DNA from 3 places in the Sphingomonas paludis genome. Region 2 is predicted to be linked to each of the others. Evidence: predicted binding sites of a transcription regulator. Region 2 holds the regulator's gene; each other region holds the start of a gene.
The links. The regulator LexA, encoded in region 2, represses DNA repair genes until DNA is damaged. The targets are predictions, from matches to a motif close to GTTCCNCNCTTGTTCT.
Positions count from the first base shown of each region.

Region 1: rmuC (DNA recombination protein RmuC) is a predicted target of LexA. The motif match lies at 796-811, and genes of this name have one in related genera.
Region 3: ACPVPU_RS14850 (ATP-dependent helicase) is a predicted target of LexA. The motif match lies at 1,108-1,123, and genes of this name have one in related genera.

Region 1 covers NZ_CP187558.1:2,136,237-2,138,503, forward strand. Annotated here, with positions in the region: gene recR (recombination mediator RecR) at 1-162, shown strand, start outside; gene def (peptide deformylase) at 194-721, shown strand; gene rmuC (DNA recombination protein RmuC) at 823-2,232, shown strand; gene mazG (nucleoside triphosphate pyrophosphohydrolase) at 2,241-2,267, opposite strand, start outside.
Region 2 covers NZ_CP187558.1:2,465,462-2,467,728, reverse strand. Annotated here, with positions in the region: gene ACPVPU_RS11865 (ComEC/Rec2 family competence protein) at 1-598, shown strand, start outside; gene lexA (transcriptional repressor LexA) at 592-1,281, opposite strand; gene ACPVPU_RS11855 (molybdopterin molybdotransferase MoeA) at 1,338-2,267, opposite strand, start outside.
Region 3 covers NZ_CP187558.1:3,065,123-3,067,389, forward strand. Annotated here, with positions in the region: gene ACPVPU_RS14845 (aspartyl protease family protein) at 1-938, opposite strand, end outside; gene ACPVPU_RS14850 (ATP-dependent helicase) at 1,127-2,267, shown strand, end outside.

The sequences.
Region 1 (2,267 bases), 330 kb from region 2:
CTGGAGGGGCAGACGACCGCGCACTACATCGCCGAACGGCTGGAGCAGTTTCCGGTTCGCGTGACCCAGCTGGCCCATGGCCTGCCCGTCGGGGGCGAACTCGACTATCTGGACGAAGGGACGCTGGCCCAGGCCCTGCGCGCCCGCCGCCCGGTTGCTTGACCGGCACCGGCACAAAACCTAAATCACGCGCATGGCCATACTTCCGATCATCGAGGTGCCCGATCCCCGCCTGCGCACCATTTCCACTCCGGTGGACAAGGTTGACGACGACCTGCGCGCGCTGATCGCCGACATGTTCGACACCATGTACGATGCGCCGGGTATCGGCCTGGCAGCAATCCAGGTTGGCGTGCCGAAGCGGGTGATCGTGATGGACCTGCAGGAGGAAGAGGGCGAGGACGGCAAGCCGATCCGTCAGCCGCGCGTCTTCGTCAATCCCGAGATCCTCGACCCGTCGGACGATCATTCGATCTATACCGAGGGGTGCCTGTCGGTGCCCGAGCAGTTCGCCGATGTCGAACGCCCCGCACGGTGCCGGGTCAAATGGCTGGACGAACAGGGCCACAGCCATGACGAAGTGTTCGAAGGACTTCTGGCTACCTGTATCCAGCACGAAATGGACCATTTGCAGGGCATCGTCTTCATCGATCACCTGTCCCGTCTGAAGCGCGAAATGATCCTCAAGAAACTGGCCAAGGCGCGCAAGGCCGCCGCCTGATCCGCCGAACGGAGGGTCGAACAGGGCAGGGGGAGGGCCTCTGCCCTTGCGTTGCCGATCCGCTGCCCGCATAAGTTCCCGCTCTGTTCCGGGGGTGGGTTATGGATGCGTTGACGGTCGTTTTGCTGGTCTTGTTCGCGTTGCTGGCGGGCTTGGGGGCCGGGTGGTGGCTGGGCGAACGTCGCGTCGCGGAAGCGCGCGCCGACCGCGATTTGCGCGAAGTGGAATTCAAGCGGGCGATCACGGAACTGGCCGAGGCGTCCAGCGAGGCACGGCAGGTGCCGGAGCTTCGCGACGCCCTGGATGGGATGCGCGACGACCGGGATGTGGCCCGGCTGGAACTGGTCCAGATCCGCTCCGATCTGCGCGCGGCGCAGGGCGTGATCGAGGAATTGAAGGCCGCAAAGGAGCAGCTGCGCTCGCAATTCAGCGAAGTTGCCGCCAAGGCGTTGCAGGATGCCCAGGACCAGTTCCTGAAGCGCGCCGATGCCCGTTTCGCCGAGGCCGGGAACAGCAGCGAGGCAAAGATCCGCGCGCTGCTGCAACCGGTGGAAACATCGCTCAAGCGCTATGAAGAACAGGTCGGCCGGATCGAGGCGGAGCGAAAAACGGATTTCGGCAATCTGGCGGGTGTCATCGAACAGATGCGGCTGGGCCAGGAATCGGTCCGCAGCGAGGCATCGCGGCTGGTCAACGCACTGCGTTCAGCGCCTAAGGCCCGGGGCCGGTGGGGCGAACAGCAGCTACGCAACGTCCTTGAAACCTGTGGCTTGGCCGAACATACCGATTTCGAAATGGAAGTCAGCGTGGATGCAGAGGGTGGCCGTCTGCGTCCCGACGCCATCGTCCGCATCCCCGGCGGCAAGTCGCTGGTGATCGATGCCAAGGTTTCGCTCAACGCCTATCAGGACGCGCATGGCGCGCTGGACGAAGCGGAACGCGCCCTACACATGAACGCCCATGTCGCGTCGATGAAAACCCATATCAACGCGCTCGGCAACAAGGCGTATCAGGCCCAGTTCGAGGACACGCCCGATTATGTGATCATGTTCGTGCCGGGCGAGCAGTTCCTGTCGGCGGCGCTGGATCATGACGAAAAGCTGTGGGATTATGCGTTCGAGCGCCGCGTGCTGATCGCGACGCCGACCAACCTGATCGCCATCGCCCGTACCGTGGCGGCGGTATGGCGTCAGGAAAAACTTGCCAAGGAAGCGCGCCAGGTCGCCGATCTGGGCCGGGAGCTGCATGGCCGGATCGTCACCATGGGCGATCATGTCGCCAGGCTGGGCAAGAACCTGGGCACGGCCGTGAGCGCGTACAACAGCTTTGTCGGCAGCCTGGAATCGCAGGTGATGACGTCGGCCAAGCGGTTCGAGACGCTGAACATCGAAACCGGTGGCAAATCGATCGAGCCGCTGCCCGTCATCGATCAATCACCCCGCGCGCTAAGCAAGCTGAGCGCCGGTCCCGCGTCCGTATCGCAACTGGCGGACGAGCAGGGGGCTGAATAGGGGGCCGCTCAGAACGCGTCGGGATCGGTCTTTAC
Region 2 (2,267 bases):
GGGCGGGCTCTGGATCGCGCTGTGGCGGACCGGGTGGCGGGTCTGGGGCCTGGTGCCGGTGGCCATCGGGGCGCTGGGGGCTCTGTCGGGCGGCGCACCGGATGTGCTGGTCACCGGCGATGGCCGCCACGTCGCCCTTCGCACCGATGCCGGTCTGGCGGTGCTGCGCGACCGGACCGGCGATTATGCGCGGATGATCCTGTCCGAAGCGGCGGGAGTGGACGGCGATCCGCTGGCGTTGGCGGGCCTGGCCGATGCGCGGTGCAGCGCCGACCTGTGCGTTGCCGACGTGACCGACCGGAGCGGGCGGCGATGGCGGGTGGCGGCGACGCGCAGCAGCCATTTCGTCGAATGGACCGCAATGCGCGATATCTGCGCCGATGCCGATATCGTCGTCAGCGACCGACGGCTGCCAGCGGGCTGCACGCCGCGCTGGCTGAAACTGGACCGCCCGGCGCTGGTCGATAGCGGCGGCGTGGCCATCGACCTGGCCGACGGGACGATCCGCCGGGTGAAGGCGGCGACGGCCCATCCCTGGCTGAACCCCCCCAGGGTGATGCCGCCGCGCCCGCCCCGACAGGCGCCGCCGCCTCAATAGCGGCGGAGCAGCCCCGACAACCGGCCCTGCACCTGCACCTGATCCGGGCGATAGCGCTGCGGATCATAGCTGCGGTTGGCGGGATCCAGCCGGACCATCGCCCCTTCGCGCCGGAAATATTTCAGCGTCGCGTCATGGCCGTCGATCAGCGCCACCACGATCTCGCCGTCGCGCGCCGTCTCCGTCTTGCGGATCAGCGCATAGTCGCCGTCCAGGATGCCTGCCTCGACCATCGAATCGCCGGATACCTCAAGCGCATAATGCTCGCCCGTGCCCAGCAGCGCGGCGGGCACCGGCAGCATCTGCGATCCCTCCATCGCCTCGATCGGCACGCCGGCGGCAATGCGGCCATGAAGCGGGATTTCGATGACGTCGTTGGCCGCCTCCGGCATCCGCTGCGGCGCGGAAGGTGGCGAAAGTGGTGCCACGTCACCCCGTTTCGCAGCCTTGCCGCGCTTGGCCTCAACGCGTTCCGGCATCTTCAGCACTTCGAGCGCGCGGGCGCGATTGGGCAGACGGCGGATGAACCCGCGTTCGACCAGCGCCTCGATCAGCCGGTGGACGCCCGATTTGGACTTCAGATCCAGCGCTTCCTTCATCTCCTCGAACGAGGGGGAAATGCCGTCTTCGCCCAGTCGCTCGGCAATGAAACAGAGCAGCTCATGCTGCTTTTTGGTGAGCATCCCCAATCTCCGTGTCGGAACAGACCGTGAATGTCTATGCTTTGTTCCGCCAACAGTCAAGCGATCAGCAGGATATCCACAGGATCGTCCACAGCCGCCGCGGGGGCGTGCGGGGGGCGGTGGATCAGGCAATCGGCACTGGCAAGCGTGGCCAGCATCGAGCTGTCCTGCACCGCCGCGCTGCTGACCCTTCCGCCGATCATGGCCGCGCGCATGAAATCGGTCCGCTCGCCATTGGCGGGCAGGGGATGGGCCAGTGCCGCCCGCTGCATCGGCGGCAGGGGGTCGGCGGCACCCGATAGCGCGGCGATCACCGGCCGGACGAACAGCAGGGTGGTGACGAACGCCGACACCGGATTGCCGGGCAGGCCAAGGACGATGGCCCGGCCCAGCCGTCCCGCCATCACCGGCTTGCCGGGGCGAAGGGCGACGCGCCAGAAATCCAGCTCGGCGCCCGCCGCGACCAGTGCCGGGCGGACGAGATCGTGATCGCCCACCGACGCGCCGCCGCTGGTCACGATCAGGTCGGCATCGACGGCGCGAAAGGCGCGGGTCAGCGCATCCAGATCGTCGGGCAGGATGCCGAGGTCGATGATGTCGACCAGCAGTTCCGCCAGCTGTGCCCCCAGCATCAACCGGTTGGTTTCGGGCAACTGCCCGTCGCCCACCGCCGCCCCGGGCGGCACCAGTTCGTCGCCGGTCGCCGCCACCGCCACCCGGACGCGCCGCCGCACCGCCAGCGTGCCGTGCCCGGCCATCGCCGCCAGCGCCAGCCGGGCCGGAGTCAGCCGCGTTCCGGCACCGATAAGGGGATCGCCCGCTATGAAGTCTAGCCCCCGCCGCCGCACGCTGCTGCCCCTGGCCGCCGGACCTTCGCCCGTCAGCATCAGCCGGTCGCCGTCCCGCGCCGCTTCCTCCTGCACCAATATGCTGTCCGCGCCCTGCGGCACGGCAGCGCCGGTAAAGATGCGCACGGCCTGGCCCCG
Region 3 (2,267 bases), 600 kb from region 2:
TCGCCCGCCCGTTCGATCCAGATGCCCGTCCGGTTGTAATAATCGGGCTGCATCGTCTGGCGGTTGCGCTTCATCAGCACGGCATTGTCGCGGTTGCTGGTGGCGATGTTGAACAGCCGCAGCAGCGGCAGGCCGATGATCCCGTTCTCGAACTCATTCCAGTCGGGCCGGTCCTTGATGAACACCAGCGGCCGTTCGATCACCGCCCCGGCCAGTTCGATCTGTTCGGCCCGCACCACGCGGGTTTCGCCGTCCGGTGCAGCGGGCGCCCATTTCGCGGCGTTCCACAATCCCGCCGCCTCGGCCGCCTTGCGATACAGCCGGATCACCGGGGGCATGCCCGTATCCAGCCCGAACCGCATCGGCGGCGCGCCGTTGATGCTCGCATCGGCATAGAGGAACCGGCTGTCCTCGCTCTGCCCGCGCTGCACGATCCCCTTGTCGAACCGGGTCCAGCCCGACATGTCGCCCAGCCCGCCCGGATAGACGCGCCACTGCCCGGCATCCATGTCGAGCTCGCCGTCCATCACGGTCAGCACGCGCCCGGGCAACGAGATCGCCGCCCCGTCGCCCAGGCCGCGGTCGATCCCGGCCAGCGCCAGCACCGGCACCTCGAACCGCCCGCCCAGCAACAGGCCGTTGGCGCGGTAGATGGGGTAATCGGTATTGCCCCAAGACAGGCGCAGCTTACGGCTCCCGATTTTCGGCAGCTTCAGCTGGCGCGCAAGGTCGGTGCGGATCAAACCGAACTGTCCGCCGGTGTCGATCACCATCGGCAGCGTGGGCGATTGGCCGATCGATCCCGCCACCAGCAACCGACTGTCGGTCAGCCGGATCGGCACCCCGGCCCCGCCACCCTGTGCCAGCGCCCTGGCCGGTCCCGCCGCCAGCACTGCGGCGGCCCCGCCAATCATCACATCCCGACGGCCAATCGACATACGCATACTCCACTGACTTCGCGCCGATGTTGGTGCGGAACGATAACAGGATGATGACAGCCGGAAAGCCAGGACACCGATGTCCGTCGACCATAGCCGGCGGACCGTCGCACATCGCCCGCCGCCGCCGGCATCCGCCCCCGACAGCTCGCTTGCCCCGGGAAGCGTCGTTCCCTAACTGTTCACGCATGACCGTTCCTGCCCCCACCCCCGACGATCCTCCCTATCTGCGCGGACTCAACCCCCCGCAGCGCGAGGCGGTGCTGACCACCGACGGCCCGGTGCTCGTCCTGGCGGGTGCAGGCACGGGCAAGACGGCGGCCCTGACCGCGCGGCTGGCGCACCTGATCTACACCCGCCGCGCCTACCCATCCGAAATCCTCTCGGTCACCTTCACCAACAAGGCGGCGCGCGAGATGCGCGAGCGTGTCGGCCGGATGATCGGCGATGCGGTGGAGGGGATGCCCTGGCTCGGCACCTTCCATTCGATCGGCGCCAAGCTGGTCCGCCGCCATGCCGAACTGGTCGGGCTGCAGAGCAATTTCACCATCCTGGACACCGACGATCAGCTTCGCCTGCTCAAGCAACTCATCGCCGCCGCCGACCTGGACGAGAAACGCTGGCCCGCCCGCCAGCTCGCCGGGCACATCGACGGGTGGAAGAACAAGGGGCTGACCCCCGCCATGCTGGGTGCGGGGGAAAGCGAGCTGTTCGCCAACGGCCGGGGACAGGAACTCTACACCGCCTATCAGGACCGGCTGCGCGCGGTAAACGCCTGCGATTTCGGCGACCTGCTGCTGCACAGCCTGACCATCCTCAAGGATCACCGCGAGGTGCTGGAGCAGTATCAGAACCGCTTCCGCTACATCATGGTGGACGAATATCAGGACACCAACAGCGTCCAGTATCTCTGGCTCCGCCTGCTCGCGCAGCAGCGCCGCAACATCTGCTGCGTCGGCGACGACGATCAGTCCATCTATTCCTGGCGCGGCGCGCAGGTGGAAAATATCCTGAAGTTCGAGCGCGACTTTCCCGGCGCGAAGGTCATCCGCCTCGAACAGAATTATCGCTCCACGCCCCATATCCTCGGCGCGGCCTCCGGCGTCATCGCCCATAATGGTGGTCGCCTCGGCAAGGATCTCTGGACCGAGCTCGACGCGGGCGAAAAGGTCCGCGTCATTGGCGTCTGGGACGGCCCCGAAGAGGCGCGCCGCGTGGGCGAGGAGATCGAGGCGGCGGAGCGGCGCGGCACCCGCCTGTCCGACATCGCCATCTTGGTCCGCGCCCAGCACCAGACCCGCGAGTTCGAGGACCGCTTCATCCAGATCG